DNA from 3 places in the Paenibacillus sp. FSL R5-0701 genome. Region 2 is predicted to be linked to each of the others. Evidence: riboswitches for the same ligand, from Rfam matches in the RefSeq annotation. Region 2 holds a riboswitch; each other region holds the start of a gene.
The links. A riboswitch is a leader RNA that binds a small molecule or an ion and turns the genes downstream of it on or off. The one in region 2 is predicted to bind cyclic di-AMP.
Positions count from the first base shown of each region.

Region 1: linked by a shared signal. The riboswitch ahead of MKZ13_RS00530 (C40 family peptidase) and the one ahead of MKZ13_RS06960 (hypothetical protein) in region 2 are both predicted to bind cyclic di-AMP.
Region 3: linked by a shared signal. The riboswitch ahead of MKZ13_RS17930 (3D domain-containing protein) and the one ahead of MKZ13_RS06960 (hypothetical protein) in region 2 are both predicted to bind cyclic di-AMP.

Region 1 is NZ_CP150230.1:107,535-111,749, forward strand. Features, by position in the region: gene rbsK (ribokinase) at 1-605, shown strand, start outside; gene MKZ13_RS00520 (cytochrome c) at 683-1,039, opposite strand; gene MKZ13_RS00525 (GNAT family N-acetyltransferase) at 1,190-1,684, opposite strand; gene MKZ13_RS00530 (C40 family peptidase) at 2,039-2,473, opposite strand; cyclic di-AMP (ydaO/yuaA leader) riboswitch at 2,513-2,650, opposite strand; gene MKZ13_RS00535 (hypothetical protein) at 2,896-3,747, opposite strand; gene MKZ13_RS00540 (M1 family metallopeptidase) at 3,758-4,215, opposite strand, start outside.
Region 2 is NZ_CP150230.1:1,543,373-1,547,587, reverse strand. Features, by position in the region: gene MKZ13_RS06970 (Nramp family divalent metal transporter) at 1-594, shown strand, start outside; gene MKZ13_RS06965 (HAD family hydrolase) at 731-1,414, opposite strand; gene MKZ13_RS06960 (hypothetical protein) at 1,748-2,146, opposite strand; cyclic di-AMP (ydaO/yuaA leader) riboswitch at 2,262-2,436, opposite strand; gene MKZ13_RS06955 (glutathione peroxidase) at 2,809-3,288, shown strand; tRNA gene MKZ13_RS06950 (tRNA-Leu) at 3,439-3,521, opposite strand; gene MKZ13_RS06945 (urease accessory UreF family protein) at 3,965-4,215, shown strand, end outside.
Region 3 is NZ_CP150230.1:4,076,420-4,080,634, forward strand. Features, by position in the region: gene MKZ13_RS17920 (hypothetical protein) at 1-5, opposite strand, end outside; gene MKZ13_RS17925 (polysaccharide deacetylase family protein) at 159-950, shown strand; gene MKZ13_RS17930 (3D domain-containing protein) at 1,055-1,726, opposite strand; cyclic di-AMP (ydaO/yuaA leader) riboswitch at 1,729-1,926, opposite strand; gene MKZ13_RS17935 (amino acid ABC transporter ATP-binding protein) at 2,147-2,869, opposite strand; gene MKZ13_RS17940 (ABC transporter substrate-binding protein/permease) at 2,856-4,215, opposite strand, start outside.

The DNA of each region.
Region 1 (4,215 bases), 1.4 Mb from region 2:
TGCTGGAAGAGGCGGATACGGTAAAAAGCCTGACTGCAGCCGCAGCGGTGCTGCTACAGCTGGAGATCCCGCTGCCAGCGGTTACCCGCGCCGCCCAACTGGCGGCTGAAGGCAGCGCACTGGTGGTGCTCAACCCGGCTCCCGCGGTGCCGGGTCTGCCCCAGGAGCTCCTGCGGTGCGTCGACGTTGTCACGCCGAACCGCAGTGAGCTTGCCGTGCTTACCGGCCGGGATCATCTCCGGCCGGAAGACCTGGATGCGGCAGTCGCAGAGCTCGCCGCATCCCTCGGGGCCGCTGTCGTCACGACGCTCGGCCCCGAGGGGGCTGTATACGCGGCGGCGCCTGGTGGCCGCGTACAAGCAGGGCGTGCCGGCGCGTGCCGTGCGCCCGGCTACGCCGTAAGCGCCGTCGATACGACCGGCGCGGGCGATTGCTTCAACGGCGCGCTGGCGGTAGCCCTCGCGCGCGGTGAGACTTTGGACGCGGCCGTAGGCTTCGCCATGGGTGCGGCCGCGTTATCCGTGACGAAGCTCGGCGCCCAGTCCGGGATGCCGTCCGCAAGTGAAGTTGAGGCCTTTCTGGCTGAGCACGCGGCAGATGCCTAATAATTGGTATAACAAAGAGGCTCTTATTCTCCCAAAAGGGGATTAAGGGCCTCTTCATTATGTAGTTCGTGCAGAGATTATTTCTTCTCTGACAGCCACATGGCGATATTTGCAATCTCTTCATCCTGCAGTTTGCCCTTGAAGGAAGGCATACCACCTTTACCTTTGACAATCGTAGAATAGATCTTCTCCAGATCATCCTGACTGCCGATGTTTGCCAGAGCAGGTCCTACGCCACCTTGAAGCTGATCCCCGTGACAGGAGATACAATTGGCTTTGACCAGTGCCTCAGCCTGTCCGGCATCCAATGTTACTTCCGGCATGGTTGGTTTGGCTTCTTCAGCCACTTCTTCTTTCCCTGGAAGCGTAAACATTAAAACAATAGCTAAAGCGCATGCTGCAAAAAATACTCCGCTCATGATCCATTTGTGCATCCCTTATGTCCCCTCCAGAATGAAAGATCATCTAACCTGAAACTATCCATATCATTATAACGGAACCTGTACTGACATCATAGCATTTTGTGGGAATTTTTTGAACTAATCACATAACAAGGGGCAAATTTGGTTGTTTTGCAATGGATTCTAACCGCGAGGCCCTTCATAAACCATACAGTGAAAGGGCTTCAAGCCGCTTGGGGTCTGTCGTTCGTATGTATCCTGGGTGACAAATCCACTCTTCAGATAGACTTGAATGGCACGAGCATTCCAAGTGAGTACTTCCAGATCAATCTCATTCGTGGGATTTCGGCGAATGGCTTCCTGTACAATGGCAGTGACAAAAGCTGTCCCTTGACCCTGACCACACAGCTCTGGATGCATGCCAAGGCCAATCCGGGTTACCCCTTGAAGTGGGAAGTATTGAGCGAACCCGAATATACGATCGTTCTGATCCAGGACGATTGCATATTGCTCCTGCCGCAGCTGTGCATCTCCGAATTCGACTTCCAGAGCTTTCATCTGCTCCCAGGGGAGCCAGCTGTAGATATTGTAAGGCGGATCATACTGCCAACTGCAGATAAGCTCCGCATGTTCTTCTCGCATGGGTACAACGTGAAACGTCACAGGGGTTTCCTTCATACACCTGCATGCTCCTTTCCTTGAAACAGAACTCTTTGTCCACTCTACAAAAGTGATGTTCATTTAGCAAGTCTTCCTTCCCTAGAAAAAAATGAAACAAAAGTTCCGGTAATTTCGTTTATATTATAACGGGATGGGTAAAAACATCATAAGGGCACGGACGAACGAACGCAAAATGAACCTGTTGATGTCGCAGGATATGCCCCGAGTATAACTTGCAACATGAATAAGGATTGAAGCACAAAAAAACCGCCGGATACATTCCTGCGGAGAATGTACCGGGCGGTTCTGTTATGCTTCTTGCTTCGTTCCAGTATGGTTAATGGTTACAGCATCATGTTGCTCAGCTTGTCCCTAGTCAAGGGCCAGTGATTCATATGCGTCCGTGCTCATAATCCGTTTCGCGCCAACATAACGATTGGCCCAATAGTTTTCACTCAATGCACTGATCGTAACGCCTTTGGAAGAAGAGGAGTGTGCAAACTTTCCATCCCCTACAAAGATTCCTACATGAGATACGCCTTTACCTGTTGTATTAAAGAACACCAGGTCCCCAGCTCTCATTTCCATGCGGGATACGGAATCGCCCATGTCGAATTGGGAACTGGATTGGCGTGCCAAATCAATACCCAACTTGTCGAATACATACCGTGTAAATCCGGAGCAGTCAAAGCCGTTAAGCGTTGTTCCCCCACTTTTGTATGTAGTTCCCATTGCTGAATCAATTACTGTGTCCATCTTTGAATCTGCGAATGCGCTACCTGCACCAAGTGATAATGCGAATGTGATGCTAAGTACAGCTGCGGTTAATTTCTTCTTGAACAAGAGATATTCCCCTTCCAACGCCTGCGAGGTTAGCTTAAGGATTCGGTTGAAGGTCCCCTATGACCCCTCTGTAGCAAGATCAATTCACCCATAACTGGTTCCCCCGCTTCCCAGGTGCCAGGAATTTGGCTATGCTAGTTATGCACCTGCGAAATCAAGAAATGACGATTTAATTTTAAGTAGTTACAAATATGAATGTAAAGATTACAAAGTTGTTACTAAAAACTCACTGCGATTATTGTAACAGAGGAGTACGGCTTTGGCAACGTTTAGCAACAAATTTAGCAAAAAAAACCTCGACCTTTGACGGGGAAAGGTTGAGGTTTGCCTATTTATAAGTGCATTTTAGGCCATGAGTTTAACATGTGATGGTAACAATTTTTAAACTATCTGCTCTCACCTTTGGATATTTTGGACTGCCATAATCGAAAATGGCTGCATATTTTCCACAGACTCAATAGACATCTGGCAAGTGGATACGTCTGTTGTAGTATAAGTCCGGTAAGTCCCGTTAATAACCATGAGGCTGAAGTGAAGGCCCCAAAGACGAGCAGGTGTACTCCGCCCAGCAGGAGTGCAATGCCGATTACAGCGATGAGATGACGCATTGCAATCCAGAGTGCTTTGAGGGTACCGTGAGCCCCGCCTTCTCCTTCTGGTGCCGACACACCGAACTGCATGTAGAGTATGGCATGGTGGATGATCCAACCATATACAATCCAGGCAGCAACATAAGGTATACCAGGCAACAGTAATTGAAGGGAATGAAATCCGTCCATGAGAATGGAGTAGAGCTTCGGTATGAGCCAGTAGGCGGGCAGAAGTATCAATAATGTACGTATAGTGTGGAGAAGCAGCATCGGTTTCCACAGATTTTTGATTCCGCGGACAAAGGGGATGCGCTCTTCTGTAGAATTAAAGTGCTGAAGTGAGTAGAGCAGTCCTGCCTGAATGAGGGGGCTGATCAACATGCGAACTAGCAGCATGCCCCCTAGAATCCATAGATAACGATGAACCTCCGGATGGGTAGACAGGTTAAGTTGACTTTCCATTTTGAACAAAAGTGTACTCAGCTCACCGGCATCAGCATCTGGATAGCGAAGGAGTAGTGGGATGACCGCCGACTGTACCATTCGATAGAAGAAATATCCCCAAATGAGTTGATAGAGAAATAAGAGTGCGGCAATGAACATATGCTGACGGACGAGAAACCAGCCTTCACGTATTTTCGCTTTCACCGTTTCCACCTCACCATGACAGACCTCCGAATATGGCTTCTATTAGTTTGGTTACACTCATGCTCCAGCGGGACTTTGCCTGCTCATCCAGTCCGGATTTCAGGAAATTGTTCATATGGCGGTTCTCCAGCACGATCGAGTACAGGGGATCGGTCATGGCCCAGGATACGGGGGATGTGTGAGTTAATTTATACGTGATGCGATCTTCTTGTCCATTCCATTGCTTGGTGAGGATATGCCCGTCTTCAAAAGCAATGCGAACAGGAACGGCGCTGTAATCACTGCCCTTTTTTGCGATCGTCACGGATGACTCGTACAATGTTTGACCGTCTTTCTGTACGGGCGTAACACGAATCTTCTCTACAGCAAAGTCAGCCATCCCGTTACCATAGACGTATTGATCAAAATAATCAGACCAGGAAGTGCGGGTCACTTGTTCCACAACGTTCTGGAAATCAGCCGAAGTGG
Region 2 (4,215 bases):
CAGACACCACAGGGCAAAAAAGAAGCCATTCGGTACTCGACCATGGATTCTACGATTGCGCTGACACTGGCCCTGTTCATCAATGCAGCCATCCTGATTGTATCTGCTGCTGTTTTCCACAGTGCTGGTATGACGCAGGTTGCTGAGATCGCTGATGCCTATCATCTGCTGACACCTCTATTAGGTACTACGGTTGCAAGTATCTTGTTCGGCGTGGCGCTGTTAGCATCAGGTCAGAACTCTACCCTTACAGGTACACTCGCTGGGCAGATCGTTATGGAAGGTTTCCTGAACATTCGCATTCCGGCATGGCTACGCAGACTGGTCACACGTCTGATCGCCATCATCCCGGCGGTAATTGTCACAGCGATTGCAGGAGAACATGGCACAGAAGAACTGCTCATTTTGAGCCAGGTCGTGCTGTCGCTTCAATTGCCCTTTGCTGTAATTCCCCTGGTGATGTTCACAAGTGATAAAAAAAGCATGGGTGCATTCGCCAACAAATTGTGGCTCAAAATCATCTCATGGGTCATTGCCGCGATTATCGTTGTGCTGAATGTATATCTGATCATTCAGACGATCCGGTTATTCTAATCTCGTTCTCATCGACAAAATACTAAAAAGGCTGATCAACTCCGGTATGCTATACCCAAGTTGATCAGCCTTTATTGTTGCAATACAGCAAGGTGTTTTCTTTTATAGTAAAACTCAAACTCCAGTAAACAATCATCTAATCCTGATTTGGTATCAGTAACGGCAGGAGTTGATCCAATGAATCAACAGTCCAATCCGCACGTTGGTCATCAGATAGTTCTGGCTGGAATCTTCCGTAACCCTGCATAATTCGAATCGTACGCATGCCCAGCTTCAGAGCAGGTATAATGTCGTTATCGATCCGATCGCCGATCATGACGGCTTCCTCCGGTTCACAACCGGCCTGTTTCAAGGCCACAGCGTATAACTCAGGGTCTGGCTTGGACACTCCTTCTTCAGCCGAACATGCCAGAACATCAACATACTTCCGCAAGCCGTAGCTCTCCAGTCTCTCTTCCGTTCCAGGACTCTGATTGGCAATAATGCCAATGCGATAATGCCGTGACAACTGCTGAAGGACGTAATCCGCTGATGGAAAAGGACGTTCAAGATCTTTTTGAAATTTCAGCTTGTCCTGAATCTGCTTCTGGTGTCCGTCGTCTTCAACGAATGTGCGAATCGCCACTCTCATCGGCCATTGCTCATATCTCTGGTAACAGTTCGCGAACAGTTCGCGTACCGCCTCAATCTTCACCGGATACCCCAATGCACAGACTTCGCGGACGAACTGTCCGATAATATCATCAACCGGCTCCCATTCATCCACCAGTGTATCTCCAACATCAAAAAACAACCATTTCAATCCACCTACATCCGGCACGCCAATTCCTCCTTGTAAGCCACAGGTGATTCCTGATCCTAATCGAGTTCAAAAAGTCTGGTTTTCAGTACCGAGAAGATGGAATGAAGCTAGAAATGGAGTAGCGGAGCGTAGGGAAAACTACGTGAGCAACGGACATTTCGGCTGAATTTCATATTCGATGCTGATGATGCCACAAGGCATCCTTCGTAATCAAAAGCGGACTTTTTGAACAACCTCTAAAACCATAAAAAAGAAGACTCACCATCCTGCATGAGTCTCCTCAAACTTCCGTTTATCGATACATTCAATTATAACAGGCACCTTACACCTGAGCAATCAGAAGCTATGGCATTAACCATTGAGGAGAAAGCCAACTTCCCCATTGAGCGAATATACAATCCGGTCTGCGCCCATGCCCCGATAGATGCCCTTAGGATGACTCTGCTCCGTAATAACGCACAGAGATTTCGAAGTCCATGAACGGCAGATCTGTAAATAACGACAGGTCAGATTCAGGCTGTTCTCGAAAATAAACACATTGCCTACGCTGCCCTGCGGCAAAAACCATTTTTGAGCTGCAGCCGTGTTCATGCGAATGACATGTTCTACTCCGATTCTACGGAGTCTGCGCTCTTCCCCTGCACTGTTGGTTAGAACGGCAAACGGCATTTTTTTGTACATCAGCAATTTGATAAATTTGCGTCCTGCTTCATTTGGAGCAGTCACTAAGATCATCTCAGTATCCATCATTCGTTCCTCCCTTGGCGTGAAAAGACAACAAAAAAGAAGCGTGGGGGACCAAGGCCTCCCGAACGCTTCTTAAAGTACCCATGGCGAAAACGCCATGAACCAGCGTACGGCTTGTTGCCTCTCCCTTTAACGCTTACGAGGTTAGCTGACGGATTCGGGCGCGAGAGTCGCCCTATTTCCGGCTGTCACCGGAAAATTCACCCCATGAATGCCACTGTCCTGGACAGCGCATTCCGTTGGTTCCCCCGTTTCCCACTCATCAATGAATGGAAACTCAGCGATTAAAACATCGTTCGTATATCTTAAGGATAAGATCGAGCGATATTATCGTTTGTTTCGTTTTTCAGGTACAATTTAGTTTAAATTGAAATTACGTTATGAATCATACACCCGCGCCATGTCGGTGTAAAGTCCGCCCAGATCACCGAATCGGCAGATTTTTGCCAATTCCCATCCGTAATAACGCTTACAACAAAGTTATACTCCATCTATCTCTTCAAGGCTATCTAATTCTCACTCTGGCGTAAATCACTTCCCAATTCATTCACGTATTCTGCACAACTTGCCTGTTTTGATTCTTTTAACACCACATTAGTTTTGCAATATTTAATTGTAACCAATATAATAGAAGATATAAGAGTAAATAAATGGAGGCGATTTAGATGACAGTCTACGATTACAAAGTGAATACACTTCGCGGTCAAGAAGTTGAAATGTCCGACTACCGTGACAAAGTGTTACTGATTGTGAATACGGCAAGCTCATGCGGCCTTACCCCTCAATTCAAAGGTCTGCAAGAACTGCAAGACAAGTTTCAAGATGCTCCATTTGAAGTGCTTGGTTTCCCAAGCAACCAGTTTGCACAGGAAAAAGGATCTTCCGACGATATTGCCGAGTTCTGTCAGATGAATTATGGCGTGAGTTTCCCCATGTTTGAGAAAATTGATGTGAACGGCTCAAGCGCTCACCCTCTTTTCCAACACCTTAGCACAGAAGCTCCTGGCCTGCTCGGCTCCAAAGCAATTAAATGGAATTTCACCAAATTCCTTGTGGATCAGAACGGACAGGTAATCAAACGTTATGCTCCCAAAACAACACCGGACAAGATTGAAGAAGATATCAAGAACTTGCTGCAAAAATAATACATTGGCCACCCGTAGCCGGAAGATAGAGCACCATTGCCCCGGTAATGGATGGCCTTTTTTTTCTCAACTCTGATGTCAAACTGTTCAAAAAGACAAAAAAAAGAAGCCTTCCATTAATGGAAAGCTTCTTTTTAATCGTTCATATGATGCGGTCGAGAGGACTCGAACCTCCACGGGCATACGCCCACTACCCCCTCAAGATAGCGTGTCTGCCATTCCACCACGACCGCATGTCGTAAATAATCGGCAACAGAATTGATTATACCGGGTCCAGAACCAAAAGTAAAGTATTTTTTAATACTACTTTTTCAGCTAGGCAATTTCATCAAAAATCGCATAATCTCGTCATCTTTACCCATGAACTGCATATCATTAGATTTGATCCCCTCTTTTCCGGCTTGAGCTGATCTTATTGATTCATTTATATATAGTCCTTCCTTATATATAGTCCACCCTGCACTTCACCATATAAATAACACAACAAGTTATATAAAATAACACAATATTAAATCCCAGATTTAATTCATTAATTTTCACGGATTCTATTGACAAAAAGCGGACATTTATGGGATGATAACTATCATATGATTCGGATTTTTAAACACAAAGCAAACAAAAAGGAATATAAATGTCACTTTAAGTGACATTTAACGAACACAGGAGGCGAATGATTGTGAACCGTGGGAATAAGCTGCTCGATTATGTCAAACTGCTTGATTCCTCTATTCAGGTTGGAGGGTTCACCCATTCCTTCGGCATGGATATCCATATCAGGGAGGGTACCATTCGTAATGCTGAAGATCTCGAATCATTCATGCGTTGTCAGTTGCATCCCAGCATAGTTCGTCTTGAAGGTATGGCCATCAAAGGCATCTATACCGCAGCAGATCACAAGGATACATGGCGGATAGCTCTGATCGACAA
Region 3 (4,215 bases), 2.5 Mb from region 2:
CTCATACCCATCCACCTATCCTTTTCTATATGTTATATATGGAGGAATTATGGCTTTCATGAGCTACATCGGCAATGAAAATTCTCACACTACGCATAACTTATGGATAGCCCGGGCATACCAAAGAGAACGTCATTTTGGAAAAGGAGGCCGTTATTATGCGCGTACGCCTCATTATGCTGATGGTTATCGTTATTTTTCTCGGAGGATATCATGCTCCAGTTTCATCGCGGGATGTTTCAAGCCCGCCAAGTGAATCCGTATCAGGTTCGGATTCTGCGGAAGAAGAACAACTGACATTGGGACAGTTACGTCAAAAATATGCCGATACGTTCAAAACCAATGGTCCTTCAACAAAGAAGGTTGCACTGACTTTTGATGATGTACCTGATCCACGATTTACTCCACAAGTGCTGGATGTATTGAAGAAATACAATGTCAGAGCTACATTCTTCATCGTGGGTAGTCGTGCAGAGAAACATCCGGATCTGGTGAAACGCATCATTAAGGAAGGGCATATGGTTGGTAATCACAGCTACAATCATCCTGAATTCAGTAAGCTGTCGATGAATGCCTTTCGCAAACAAATTTTACATACCGGGGATATTATTCGACGTTTGGCGGGATATACGCCGAAGATGATTCGGCCGCCTTATGGAGACATTAATGAAGAACAGCTGAGATGGGCTGCCAAACAACACTATAGCATTGTGAACTGGAACGTAGACTCTCTGGACTGGAAAGGCCTTTCAAAGGAACAGGTGAAAGATAACATCCTGTCTGCCGTAAAACCAGGCTCCATCGTTCTGCAACATGCTGGAGGCGGTGTAGGATCAAACCTGAACGGCACGATTGAGGCTTTGCCTGAAATCATTGAGGAATTGCAAAAGCGCGGATATGAACTTGTCACCTTGGACGAAATGCTGGGATTGTCAAAGGCCAAAGATTAAGATGACGATGAAGAAATAAATGAGAATATTAAAAGGGTGCTGTTCAATCGCAAGTTTGCGACTGGCAGACACCCTGTTTGAATTCGTTAGATGTAATTAATTTTCTACTTCAGAATGTACAGCTCGATATCCTGAAATCCAAATGTGCTTACGGACTGTTTGCTACCCGGGATAAAGATATCAATCCGGTGACCCTTGATTGCACCGCCTACATCACGCGCTGTGGCTACAAAAGCTTGTTTTGGCAATCCTGGATGGCTGTGACCCGTTACCAGTACTTTGGTTCCGAGTGGAATTACACTTGGATCAACTGCAATCGTACCCAGTTCAAGGTCATTTCCGAAATAATCGACTGCACCCCAGCCTCCATTTTCAGACGGATCTGCAGAGTATGCCGTTGCTTTCACGTTCACAGCTTTGCTGTAATCGAATGTTTTACCCCAGGCTTGAACCACTTTGTTATCTGCGTTAACGTCCAAACTTGCTGTAGTAACCGTTTTGGCTTGGGTCTTGCTCTCCGTCGCCGCGGCAGCTACATTGTTTGCCTTACCGGGAATCGTAATTTTCAAACCACCATAAATATTGTAAGGTGAAATGTCGTTGTTTGCTTTAACCAACGTGTTCATTGCTACTCCATATTGTTTTGATAAGGTGTAGAAGGTATCCCCTTCTTTGGCCACATGAACTGAATCGGCGTGAGCCGGAACGGCTTGAATGAGCATTGCTGTTGTCATTAATGCTACTGCTGTTTTGGCTATACGTTTCTTGTTAATCATGGTCTTCCTCCCTCATTGTGCCTGCGAAGTTAGTTGTCGGATTCGGATGAGGAGCCCACCCTATAGGTTCTTCATTACATTTGAAACGTTATGTACCCCTAATTCACCCCAAGCAGTGTGCTGTAGATCTTCCCCCTGCACAAATCTGCATCGTTACATCCCCCGCACTCCCTGTCCGGAAGTTTCGGCAGAGTTCAATATATCACAATTTTGTAACCTGAACTTGTAGTAATTCTTACCAAATGGTTTTTTAGCATGTAAGCATATGTAAGAGTACTGGATACTTTAGAAATATTGGACGACCCGATTCCTTTACATTTGGTAACAGAATAGTTACTTTTCCGAATCCATACGTGATTATTAACCATAAAAAAATAGCGTCACCGACTCGAAGTCAGTAACGCTAATGATCACTTTCATTTAGAGTACTTTGGCAAGAAAATCACGTGTACGTGAATTTTTCGGTGCTCCAAACACCTCATCAGGTGTTCCCTCTTCTACAATAACCCCGCCATCCATGAACAGGATCCGGTCTCCTACTTCACGTGCAAAACCCATCTCATGCGTTACAATGACCATAGTCATCCCACCTTCTGCAAGACGTTTCATGACATCCAACACTTCACCGACCATCTCGGGGTCCAGTGCCGAAGTAGGCTCGTCAAACAGCATGACATGCGGCTGCATAGCCAATGCTCTTGCAATAGCGATCCGCTGCTTCTGTCCACCGGACAGCTGATTCGGGAATGTATCTTTTTTATCGTACAAGCCCACAGTGTTAAGCAGATCAGCAGCAATTTTCTCCGCTTCCTGCGTGGATTGTTTCTTCACTTTAATCGGAGCAATCGTGATGTTTTGCTGTACCGTTTTGTGTGGGAACAGGTTGAAATGCTGGAACACCATGCCCATTTTTTCCCGAGTTGCATTAATGTTGTGCTTGGGGTCCGTAATTGAAACACCTTCAAAATCGATTTCACCTGATGTAGGTTGTTCCAAGAGGTTCAGACAACGCAAGAATGTACTTTTACCTGAACCGGAAGGACCGATAACCACGACAACCTCGCCTTTGCCAATCGTCACATTAATGCCCTTAAGCACATCGTTATTTCCATAAGATTTGTGTAATTGTCTAACGTCTATCACTTGCACTCAACTTCCTTTCCAGTCGTCCCAGCAGCTTGGACAAAATAAACGTCATTACAAAGTAGATGGCTGCTGCAATCAAAAATGGACTCAAGCCTTGGTACGTAATGTTCTTGACTACACTTGCCTGATACATAATGTCCACCATACCGATAACAGAGATAATGGAGGATTCCTTGATAATCGTTATGAATTCATTACCAATTGCCGGCAATACGGCCTTGAAAGCCTGTGGCAATATGATGTAACGCATGGCTGCACCTCTGCCCATTCCGAGGGAGCGAGCTGCTTCCAACTGGCCACGATCCACCCCTTGGATACCTGCACGGAAAATCTCCGCTAGATACGCACCACTATTAATGGAAAGCGTGATGATACCTGCCTGAAGGGCAGTGAAGTTAATGCCAAAGCTCAGGGAAAAACCATAGTAAATAATCATTAATTGTACCAGCATCGGTGTGCCACGGATCACTTCAACGTAAGCAGTACCGATCCAGCGCAAGATTGCAGCGTCATGCAAACGGAACAAACAGATGATCAATCCAATAATTACCCCGAAGATAACCCCAAGTGCAGACAACAGAAGTGTGTATCCTACACCTGTAGCATAGAAACTTTTGTACTCCCAGAATACTTGGAAAATATTTTGTGATTTGTTCGCTTTATCCGCCATCAAGAGGCTGGCGTCCGTCACCATCTGATTGATTTTATCTTCACTTTTCAGTCGCTCCAGTGTTCCATTTACTGCAGCTAGCAGCTCGGTATTACCTTTACGAATCCCGATTGCCGCTTCTGCTTGCTCTTCGTCCGGAACAGCAGCAGCAAGTCCAATGATATCGTCCAGATAACCTGCAGCAACGGTATCTTCAACGATTGCCGCGTCAATGCGTTTTGTTTGCAGTTGAAGCACGATATCGGAGATTTTATCCAGCGCAGTAAGCTTCGCTCCTGGAATACTCTGTCCGATCGTTTCCTGAATGGAGCCTTTCTGAACGCCAATCTTCGCATTTTCAAGTTCTGCCATGGTTGGATATTTGTCTTTATCCACATTGCGAACCATAATCACTTGTTTTGATTTATAATAGGTGTCGGAAAAATCGATACTTTTCTTCCGCTCATCCGTCGGCGTCATACCTGAAATCACCAGATCAACACGCCCGCTCTGCAATGAAGGCAGAAGACCGTCGAAGCCCATATCCTCAATCACAAGCTCAGCGCCAAGATCTTTGGCAATCTCTTTGGCGATCTCAATATCGAAGCCGACGATTTCATCTTTACCATTAATCACTTTATGGAATTCGTATGGTGCAAAATCGGCACTTGTACCGAGCACCAGCTTTTTACTG